Regions from separate parts of the Leclercia sp. GHBNCSD genome, predicted to be linked through region 2. Evidence: predicted binding sites of a transcription regulator. Region 2 holds the regulator's gene; the other holds the start of a gene.

Evidence for each region. Region 2 encodes Fur, which represses iron uptake genes when iron is present. Its sites were predicted from a motif close to ATAATAATGAGAACNACTATCAA; they were not measured.
Region 1: a site for Fur is predicted at 3,204-3,226, ahead of ftnA (non-heme ferritin). Genes of this name have one in related genera too.

Annotation. Positions count from the first base shown of each region.
Region 1 is NZ_JBQVYO010000001.1:3,722,291-3,727,966, reverse strand. Features, by position in the region: gene ACT3IC_RS17805 (DUF2766 family protein) at 1-29, opposite strand, end outside; gene azuC (stress response protein AzuC) at 126-209, opposite strand; gene ACT3IC_RS17795 (MFS transporter) at 422-1,843, shown strand; gene ACT3IC_RS17790 (RpiB/LacA/LacB family sugar-phosphate isomerase) at 1,885-2,523, opposite strand; gene yecR (YecR family lipoprotein) at 2,818-3,159, shown strand; gene ftnA (non-heme ferritin) at 3,366-3,863, shown strand; gene ACT3IC_RS17775 (YecH family metal-binding protein) at 3,898-4,137, opposite strand; gene ACT3IC_RS17770 (hypothetical protein) at 4,205-4,546, opposite strand; gene tyrP (tyrosine transporter TyrP) at 4,796-5,676, shown strand, end outside.
Region 2 is NZ_JBQVYO010000001.1:572,640-578,315, forward strand. Features, by position in the region: gene ybfF (esterase) at 1-466, shown strand, start outside; gene ybfE (LexA regulated protein) at 595-882, shown strand; gene fldA (flavodoxin FldA) at 1,038-1,568, shown strand; gene fur (ferric iron uptake transcriptional regulator) at 1,859-2,305, shown strand; gene chiQ (ChiQ/YbfN family lipoprotein) at 2,461-2,790, opposite strand; gene chiP (chitoporin ChiP) at 2,837-4,243, opposite strand; gene glnS (glutamine--tRNA ligase) at 4,677-5,676, opposite strand, start outside.

The DNA.
Region 1 (5,676 bases), 3.1 Mb from region 2:
TCCTGATCGGCACTCAGGTTTTGAGACATAGGCTTCTCCTGTTTGAAAGGCCGTCATAGTAGCAAAACGTCAGCCCTGATGCGGCGTACAGGCACAAAAAAACCTGCCGGAGCAGGTTTTTCTTATCAGAACATCGCGCCTGGCGGTACGTCCTTAAAGGTCTTGCAGTAGGATTCGAACATGCTTTTCAGGATTTTGCGCAATTTCATCGGTATGCTCCGGCTAAGTGTTATGCAGGTGTTAATGTTGATGCGGCTATAATATGACCTTCATCACAGAAATCAATGTTTTTGTGATATTCATCACGCCAGTTTATTTAAAACAAAACACCGTTCCGATTAAAATCTAATATTAATCAGCAAATTATCGCACCGCGGGTTACCGTAAATTTTTAAAAAAAATTTTAAGTGGCAGAGAAAAAATGACTGAAAATCACTCCGCTAAAGCGGCCAGCGGGATCTCTCCCGCCGCGCTGCTGGTGGCCGGCGCGTTCTTTATGGAGTTTCTGGACGGTACGGTGATCGCCACGGCATTACCCGATATGGCGAAAAGCTTTGGCGTACAGGCGGTCGATCTTAATCTCGGGATCAGCGCCTATCTGATCACCCTGGCGGTACTTATTCCGGCCAGCGGCTGGATCGCCGATCGCTTTGGCGCGCGTAAGGTGTTTACCCTTGCCCTGGCGATCTTCACTCTCGCCTCGGTGCTGTGCGGTCTCGCCACCAGCGTGGATCAGTTCATCGCCATGCGCGTACTGCAGGGAATGGGCGGTGCATTAATGGTGCCGGTAGGCCGCCTTGCCGTATTGCGCACCACGCCCAAGCACCTGTTGATTACCGCCATCGCCACCCTCACCTGGCCCGCGCTGGTGGCACCCATCATCGGCCCGCCGCTGGGGGGCTTTATTACCAGCTATGCCAACTGGCGCTGGATATTCTTTATTAACGTGCCGTTAGGGCTAATAGCTATCGTGCTGGCACTGCGCATTATTCCCGATATCTATGAAGAGACCCGTCGCCCGTTCGATACGCCGGGCTTTATCGCCACCTCGGTGGCGATGGTGAGCCTGGTCTATGCCATGGAGATGATGGGGGCGCAGGAGGTGAATACAGGCGTGACCCTTGCACTACTGGCAACAGGGATGGTGACCATGATTTATGCCCTGCGTCATTTCCGGCGCACCGAGTGGCCAATGATCCGTCTTGATGCCCTGCAGGTGCCCACGTTTCGCGTAACGATGTTTGGCGGCTCGCTGTTTCGCGCCTCCATCAGCGCCGTGCCGTTTTTGCTGCCGCTGCTTTTTCAGGTGGGCTTTGGCATGGATGCCTTCCACTCCGGTTTGCTGGTGCTGGCGGTATTCGTCGGTAACCTGACCATCAAACCCGCCACCACGCCACTGCTGCGCGGGCTGGGTTTTAAAAAGTTGCTGCTGATCAACGGCGCGCTGAACGTGCTGGCCCTGCTGGCCTGCGCTTTCCTGACCCCGCAAACCCCGGTGTGGGTTATCATGCTGGTGCTCTATCTCGGCGGCGTGTTCCGTTCCATTCAGTTTACCGCCATCAGCACCCTTGCCTTTGCGGATGTGCCTTCGCCGCAAATGAGCTATGCCAACACCCTATTTTCCACCGCCACCCAGCTGGCAGTGGGGCTGGGGATCACCCTCGGCGCCATCGGGATCCGCATCGGCGAACTGTGTAGCGAATGGCTGGGGATGGCGTCGCTACCGGGCATCAGCTTCCGGCTGGCGTTTGTGGCGATTGCGCTGGTCTGTCTGCTGGGGATGGTCGATACCCTGCGGCTGGTAAAAGATGCCGGCAGTGCGGTATCCAGAAAAGAGGCATAAAAAAAGCCAGCGCAAGCTGGCTTTTTATCGGTGTTAGCAACTTAGCCGATAATACCGCGGACAAAGGCTTCGATCTCTTTATCCTGGCAGTTCTCGAAGAAGCACTGCTGGAAACGCTGACCGGTAACCGCAGTTTTAACCAGCTCCGGATCGATGGCGCGCAGGGTGTCGAGATAGTTCTCTTTCACCACAGCCGCTTTCACCTGATTCAGGATGCCCGCGTTGCGAACCTGAGGCTCTTTACGCTCTGGCGGATAACCTTCGCCTTTACGGCCAGTGAAGGCTTTTTCAAAGATAAAGCGCACGTTCAGCTCTGCACCCCAGCCGAAGCCTTTGGCAAATGGCAGGGCGAGTGCGTTACCGTTGTTGATCTGTGCAAACAGGAAGGCGTCAGCAGGATCGATGCAGTAGCCACACACCACGCCCGGGTGGATGTTCAGGGACATCAGCGCACCCTGGCCGGTACCGCAACCGGTCACCACGAAATCAACCGCTTTAGAGTTCAGCAGAATGCTCGCCATGATCCCCAGATGAATATAGGTCAGGTGGTGATCGTTTTCGTCGCTCATCCCAACGTTATAAACCGGGAAACCTTTCTCTTCAGCAACGGCGTTCAATTCCTTGAGGATGATGGCGTTTTTTTGCGCCTGGCTGTTTTCCATCATCAGTGCAATTTTCATACTTCGTCTCCTGAATGCGATGCGGGGCACCCCGCTGTGAATAGCTTACTCAATTCACCTTACTACTAAGCAAACGCACTTTCAAATTAAGTGAAAAATAGTTTCAAAAAACAAAGATGCGCTCACAATTTTGATGGAGAGGGATGTGAGCACCGGTTCGCAAAAGGATGGCTTATGATTGAAGGAGCCGGATGGTCGTGGCGAAGAGAAAAGAGAGAACAGGGGGGTTATTCCTGGCATTGCGCTTTACGTCTGGCGTTAGTATAGGTTATTTCAACGCATTCAGAGTGTTCTATGAAGAGATTATGCACGGTCGGTCTGGTGCTGTTACTGGCAGGTTGCGGTATTACCCGCAAAGCTGAAGTGAGCAGCGTCGATGTCACCTCGGGGGTCGTCAGGCTTGATTATGGTCAGCCACTATTCCAGACCTCTTATGATGATGCTTATGTAACAAGTGGCACTGCCACCCGCGAATGTCAGGCCATGGGATACAGTACGGCCCAGGCCTACGGTCAGCCGATCGAAACCTGTAGCGTGATCAGCGGCTCGTTGTGTCTGAACAAAACCGTCACTATCCAGTACCAGTGCCACGGTTACGCCCCCGCCCCTGCCGTCACGACCTCGGCTTATTACTAATTTCGTTGCCAGCTTTAGAGCTGGCAATAAAATTCTGAACACGAAACAGAATAATTCTCATTAATATATTTGAGTTGCGCGCAATGCGTTTTATTCCCATTCGTATTATGATTGCTTAAATATTTATTTTACTTTTTGCAAATAAATAAATAACAAATTATAGTGACGCTCACGTTGACCAGTTAATAATAAAACGGAGCCACACCATGCTTAAAAGTGAAATGATCGACAAGCTCAATGAGCAAATGAATCTGGAGCTTTACTCCTCCCTGCTCTATCAACAGATGAGTGCCTGGTGTAGCTATCACAGTTTTGAAGGCGCGGCGGCGTTTATGCGTCGTCACGCCCAGGAAGAGATGACACACATGCAGCGTCTCTTTGATTATCTTACGGATACCGGCAGCCTGCCGCGCATTAACCCGGTAGCATCGCCATTTGCAGAATATGCCTCATTAGATGAACTGTTCCGCGCTACCTACGAGCATGAACAGCTGATCACACAAAAAATTAACGAACTGGTACACGCGGCTATGACCAGCCAGGATTATCCCACCTTTAATTTCCTGCAGTGGTATGTGGCAGAACAGCACGAAGAAGAGAAGCTGTTTAAATCGGTTATCGATAAACTCACCCTGGCCGGAAAATCGGGTGAAGGTCTGTACTTTATTGATAAAGAGCTGTCGACGCTCGATGCCCAAAATTAATATTCATGCGGCGCTATCTGGCGCCGCGTTATTATTAATGGCCGCAGATTTTACTTTCATGAGTTGAAAAACCCGACGCCTGCGAAATGAATTTACCGCGCGCCGCCAGAAATGCCACCAGCTCTGCTGCCGTCATGTCCGCGGCTGAACAGGTGTGAAAACGCGCCTCGTCACCAAAACGCGCCGTAATCGCGGCAATCAGACTCTCTTCGCTGTATTGCTCGCCGGACTCGATCATCATCGTCAGCACATCGTGCCCATGAATGGATGCCATAAACCCTCCAGAAGAAAAGGCGCAGCCTAACCCTTTCCTCCCCACAACGCTTTGCGCTGGCGCAGGTTTACATGCAACCCGCACAGCTGGTGCAGCGCCAGTCCTGTTTATTGACCGCCTGATAAAACTGGCGATAGCTGGCCGTCTCCAGCGGAACGCCGTGGTCGAAAAAGAGATCGGTCAGCCATTCGACGTTTTCAATGATCCACTCATCTTCCTGCAACCCCTGGGCAAAGGTCTCATCTTCGGGATCGATAATCGAATAGATGGCCCAGGTACCCATATCCTTTTCCCGCCTTGCCTCCGGTAAGGTTAGCGCCTGGCCCTGCCAGCTAATTATCCAGTGCCCGTGACACAATAAATTGCCTGAACGACTCCATTTCGCACAGAAGGGATTACTGGCCGTCATCGCCGTCTCACTTTTTTTGAATATTTATAAGAAACGTTTACGTTACGCCTGATTATCGGGCGAAAACATTGCTCTTATGAAGTAGGCAAACCTCCTCATTTTTACGGGCATATGACCAGAGCGACGCTTAAGTTAAATAACGTAAAGATTACATTACACTCGTTGTAACGCCGGTTTGACGAGTCCGTTCTTTTCCCTTACTCTGCGCCGCAGATTTTGTCGTCGTGTCGTAGGGTTTTAGAGGAAAACGTGAAGAACAGAACGCTGGGTAGTATTTTTATCGTCGCCGGAACGACGATTGGCGCCGGGATGCTGGCGATGCCGCTGGCGGCGGCAGGTGTCGGTTTTGGCGTTACGCTGGTGTTACTGGGCGTACTGTGGGCACTGATGTGTTACACCGCCCTGCTGCTGCTCGAAGTGTATCAACACGTTCCAGCCGATACCGGGCTGGGATCGCTGGCCGGGCGTTATCTGGGGCGATTCGGCCAGTGGATCGCCGGCTTTAGCATGATGTTCCTGATGTATGCCCTGACGGCAGCCTACATCAGCGGCGCCGGGGAGTTAATCGCCTCCAGCGTCAATGACGGGTTCAACGCTGATATCTCTCCCGCCACAGGGGTGATCTTATTTACCCTGATTGGTGGGGGCGTGGTCTGCGTGGGCACGTCGCTGGTCGATCTGTTCAACCGCCTCCTGTTCTCGGCAAAAATAGTCTTCCTGGTGGTGATGCTGGCCCTGCTGGTCCCGCACATTCATAAGGTCAACTTACTGACGCTGCCGCTGGAGAAAGGGCTGGCACTGTCGGCTATACCGGTCATTTTTACTTCGTTTGGTTTTCACGGCAGCGTGCCGAGCATTGTCAGCTATATGAATGGCAACGTGCGCAAGCTGCGCTGGATCTTTATCACTGGCAGCGCCATTCCGCTGGTGGCTTACATCTTCTGGCAGCTGGTCACCCTCGGCAGTATCAACTCGTCGAGCTTCATGGGAATGCTGGCAAACCATAGTGAGCTGAACGGGCTGTTGCAGGCCGTACGCGAAGTGGTTGCCTCGCCGCACGTTGAGCTGGCGGTGCATCTCTTTGCCGACCTCGCCCTGGCGACCTCGTTCCTGGGAGTGGCGCTGGGTCT
Region 2 (5,676 bases):
GGAGCGCATTGCGGGCCTGGTGGTGATCGACGTGGCGCCGGTGGATTACGATGTGCGCCGCCATGATGAGATCTTCGCCGCTATCAACGCCGTCACGGACGCTGGCGTTAGCACCCGCCAGCAGGCTGCCGCGCTGATGCGTGAGCATCTGAACGAAGAAGGCGTGGTGCAGTTTCTGCTGAAATCCTTCGTCGACGGCGAATGGCGCTTTAACGTGCCGGTGCTCTGGGATCAATATGACCAGATCGTCGGCTGGCAGCCGGTGCCGGCGTGGCCGCATCCGACGCTGTTTATTACCGGCGGCAACTCCCCGTATGTAACCGAAGCGTATCGCGATGCGCTACTGACGCAATTCCCTCAGGCGCGTGCGCATGTCATTGCCGGCGCCGGACACTGGGTTCATGCCGAAAAACCGGACGCGGTGCTGCGCGCTATCCGTCGTTACCTCGCCGACACGGCAAATTGATTAAAAAGAGAGCGACTGGTCGCCAGCGGGCCTCCAGTCGTTGGCGTGCCGTTTTCGGTGATGTATGATGGCGCGCTTATCGCCCGGGCATTAGCAGGGTGTCTTGTTTCCCCCGAAGTCTCAAAATCATGGCCAAAGAACACACGGACCGCACGACATTAGATCTGTTCGCGAATGAGCGTCGCCCGGGACGACCGAAAACCAATCCGCTTTCGCGTGATGAACAGCTGCGCATCAATAAGCGCAATCAGCTTAAACGCGATAAAAGCCGCGGGCTTAAACGCGTCGAGCTGAAACTGAACGCTGAAGCCGTCGATGCGCTGAACGAGCTGGCGAATGCCCGTGATATCAGCCGCAGTGAGCTGATTGAAGAGATGCTGATTGCGCAGCTCGAGATATGGCACGGCAAAGCGTAAGTCAGAAAACTCCCCTTCTTATTGCTTTCATGTAGCACAGAGTGCAGTCCTGGGTGATTGCAGTTTCCGCAGGCTTCTCTGTTCTGCTATGATTGCCCTTATCCGTGGCTAAATTGCGCCACCATACCATTAAGTTTCAAGAGGTTATTTTACTCATGGCAATCATCGGCATTTTTTTTGGCAGCGACACGGGTAATACCGAAAATATCGCAAAAAACATTCAAAAACAGCTAGGTAAAGACGTTGCCGATGTGCATGACATTGCGAAAAGCAGCAAAGAAGATATCGAAGGCTACGATATCCTGCTGCTGGGCATCCCTACCTGGTACTACGGTGAAGCGCAGTGCGACTGGGACGATTTCTTCCCGTCTCTGGAAGAGATCGATTTCAACGGCAAACTGGTTGCCCTGTTCGGCTGTGGCGATCAGGAAGATTACGCAGAGTACTTCTGCGACGCTCTCGGCACCATCCGCGATATCATTGAGCCGCGCGGCGCCGTAATCGTTGGTCACTGGCCAACTGCTGGCTACCACTTCGAAGCCTCTAAAGGTCTGGCCGATGATAACCACTTCGTGGGTCTTGCCATCGATGAAGATCGCCAGCCTGAACTGACCGCTGAGCGCGTAGAGAAATGGGTTAAGCAGGTTCGCGAAGAGCTGCACCTCGACGATATTCTCAACGCCTGATCACACTGCGGCGCAACGCCATAGTTGCGCCGCATTGATAGGTAATATCAATCAAAATAATTGCTACAAATTTTTAACTTTTCCTGCCATACCTGTACAATGATCCAGGTTCAAACGGGTCACCCTGTAACAAGTTTGTTGGCGGTACCACGTTTTTATAAGCATACTTTACTTGAGACTTGCAGTTTTCATTAGGTCATGGCAGTTCTATAATGAGACGCATTTCCCAGGTGCATTTTCTGTCACTTCTTCTTTAGAAGTGAATCGTTTAGCAACAGGACAGATTCCGCATGACTGACAACAACACCGCATTAAAGAAGGCCGGACTGAAAGTCACGCTTCCACGGTTAAAAATCCTGGAAGTGCTTCAGGGTCCGGATAACCATCATGTCAGTGCGGAAGACTTATACAAGCGTCTGATCGACATGGGCGAAGAGATTGGTCTGGCGACCGTTTACCGTGTACTGAACCAGTTCGACGATGCAGGCATCGTGACGCGTCACAACTTTGAAGGCGGGAAATCCGTATTTGAACTGACGCAGCAGCATCACCACGATCACCTGATTTGCCTGGATTGCGGCAAAGTGATCGAATTCAGCGACGACTCTATCGAATCACGTCAGCGTGAAATTGCCGCCCGTCATGGCATTCGTCTGACCAACCACAGTCTCTACCTCTATGGCCACTGTGCCGAAGGCGACTGCCGCGAAGATGATCACGCGCACGACGCGAAATAATTCATCCGCCTGCTCCGAGCCAACCTGACGGTTGGCTTTTTTATGCCTGTCATAATGTAAAAAGCCCGGTGGCGCTGCGCTTACACGGGCCTACGGGTGATTTCACCCTGGTAGACCCGGTGAGCATCGCGCCACCGGGCGTTAAAAACAGCGAATTACTTGCTGTTATTACTGCGAATTTCCTGCCAGATTTTGTCGCAATTTTTGGTCACGTCCTGATTGTTACCCGTTTTGCGCGCCATAATACAGGCTTGGTAATCCGCCACTCGCACGCTTTCCTGGTTGGCAAACTGTTCGTGCTTCTTCTCCTGGCGCAGCACGTTCAGCACGCTCTGGCAGGCTTCGATTTTTTCTGGCGAACCTTCAGCGGTATTGATACAGGCGCTGTAGGCCTCTTTCAGACGGGTGTCTTCTCTCTGGGTCTGGGGTTGTGCGCAGGCGGCCAGTCCTGATGCCAGCAGCGCAACCAGTACGATTTTTTTCAGCATAGCAGTCTCCGATCGGCGGGGTTATCCCCCGCCGGGTGAGTCATCAGAAGATGGTGAACGGGGCGATAACCATAAATTTCACGTCACGCTCATCCTGGAAGATGTTGCCGTAGCCGCCGCCGTAGCTTGGGATGTCGGAATGGTTGTCATACTGCGTGAAGTGCAGTTTGAACATGGTGCCTTTCGCGCGACCGTCCTGCAGGGTGTAGATCGCATCCAGACTATAGGCAGACTCTTTGATCTTGTTAGAGGCGATATCTTCACGCTGGCCCGCGCTGTTGATCAGCCAGTCTGCTGGTTTTGCATCCCAGGCGTAAACATAAGAAGCACCGACGCTCCAGCCTGCGAGGTTCCAGTTGCTCAGGTCATACATCGCGCCGAAGAAGACCGCTTTTTCGCCGTTGGCGTTGAAGTCGGAGCGGTTATCCCACCACACGTCCAGACGACCGTTGGACGAAGCATAGGTTGGGGTCATGCGCTGCAGGAAATAGCCCTGCTGCCCTTCCGCCTTAACGTAAGTCCCTTCCAGACGTAAGTCGACCTGACCGACCTTATAACCCAGGGTCAGCGCCTGCAGCCATGCCGTGCCGTCGTAGATATCGTTCACGGTGCCGCTATCGGCTTTATCACGCGTGCCGTAGAACTGGTAGCTGGTAGAGAGGGGGCCGCCCACGATATCCAGTTTGTAGCTCGCTTTGGCAAAGTACTGATCGATGAAGCCTTCCGCCTGGCCAAACGCGGCTTCCAGAATCAGGTTATTTTTGAAATCGTACTTCGCGCCAAATGAGTGGAGATAATCAACGCGGGTTTTTCTGTCATTCTGATAGAACTTGTCCATCTCAAGATGCCAAGGCGCTTTGTACTCGTTGGTCCACATATACGAGAAACTCAGCGCCCCGCTGTCGCCGTAGTCAAAGTTTGCCCCGGCTTCGGCACCCTGGTAGGTACCTGGCATAAAGCTCCAGTGTGGCGCTAACAGGGTCTGGCCGGTTGGTTGCAGCCAGCCACCGCGCGCCCAGACCGGACCGTATTTAAATTTTGCTGCGGCTTTATACAGGCTGATTCCGCTCTTATCGCCGGACCAGTCCTCTTTGTAGGCTTTGTTGCTGGAGGAGAACGCAATTTCGTTCGGGTGGCCGCTGTCGCCATTTTCCGCCATTTCAATGGCCGTGAACGCAGCAAGATCAAGACCGAACATATCGGCGGCATAGCCGGACTGGAAATCGAGGTTGGCGTTCCAGGTGGAGTGAGCCAGGTTAGTTTTATATTTATCTGCTTCGACATCTTTACGGTCACGTTCACGCTGCCAGTAATAAATACCGCCCGTGAGCGTGGAATCATCAATAAAACCTTCGGCCTGGGCTTTCGGAGAAACCATCCAGCCTGACATTGCTGTTACACCGGCAATAGCCAGCGCTAGCGCACTACGTTTGCCACTGAACGTACGCATAATTAATCCTCTTTGACGTATTTAAAGCGCCTAAAACGGCGAAAAACAAAAAGTAAAAAGTGGAGGTAACCAGAAATACCCGCTTACATCTCCTCTCTGTAGACTATTTTTCGCGACGCGAATTATCAATGCTTTTCAGCGATCAAACGTCAGGATTATGACAAAGCGCACATATTTGATTGCTAATTGTAACAAAGCAAAGGAAGAAGAATATTTTATTAAAATAACAGGAATAATTAGCGAGTTATTTTTAACAGGCAGGCATTAAACAGCCATTCTGATAGCTATTACGGTGAATTTGCGAAAAGGAAGAAAAAGCGAACAGTTTTAAGAAAGGGAATTAATTCGCAACGCGAACATATGGTTAAATTCTGACCCGATTGTCTGGCAAAAAAAACGCCGCAATGCGCGGCGTTTATCAGAAAATGATCGGTTATTCGCCGACTTTCGTCCAGGTATCACGCAGACCAACGGTACGGTTAAACACCAGTTTATCGGCTGTGGCGTAGCGGCTGTCGAGGCAGAAGTAACCTTCGCGCTCAAACTGATACGCATTGCCGGCAACAGCCCCTTTCAGGGATGGCTCCGCAAAGCCCTGCTTGATCACCAGCGACTCCGGGTTAATGACCTCCAGGAAGTCCTCTGCGGCACCCGGGTTTGGCACGCTGAAGAGGCGATCGTACAGACGGATCTCAACCGGCAGCGCATGTGCCGCGCTGACCCAGTGGATAACGCCTTTCACCTTGCGGCCATCGGCAGGATCTTTGCTCAGAGTCTCGGCATCGTAGCTGCAGAAGATCGTGGTGATAGTGCCTTCAGCATCTTTTTCAACACGCTCAGCTTTGATCACGTAGGCATTACGCAGGCGCACTTCTTTGCCCAGCACCAGGCGTTTGTACTGCTTGTTCGCTTCTTCGCGGAAGTCGGCGCGATCGATCCAGATCTCTGCGCTGAACGGCACTTCACGGCTACCCATCTCCGGCTTGCTCGGATGGTTCGGCATGGTCACCAGCTCGCTTTCGCCCTGAGGATAGTTTTCGATAACCAGCTTAACCGGATCGATAACAGCCATCGCGCGCGGCGCATTGTCGTTCAGATCTTCGCGAATGCAGGATTCCAGCGACGCCATCTCAATGGTGTTGTCCTGCTTGGTCACGCCGATGCGTTTGCAAAACTCGCGGATAGATGCGGCGGTATAGCCACGACGACGCAGACCGGAGATGGTTGGCATACGCGGGTCATCCCAGCCTTCAACGTGCTTGTCGGTAACCAGCAGGTTCAGCTTACGCTTGGACATCACGGTGTATTCCAGATTCAGACGAGAGAATTCGTACTGACGCGGATGCACCGGAATGGAGATGTTATCCAGCACCCAGTCATACAGACGACGGTTGTCCTGGAACTCCAGCGTACATAAGGAGTGAGTAATGCCT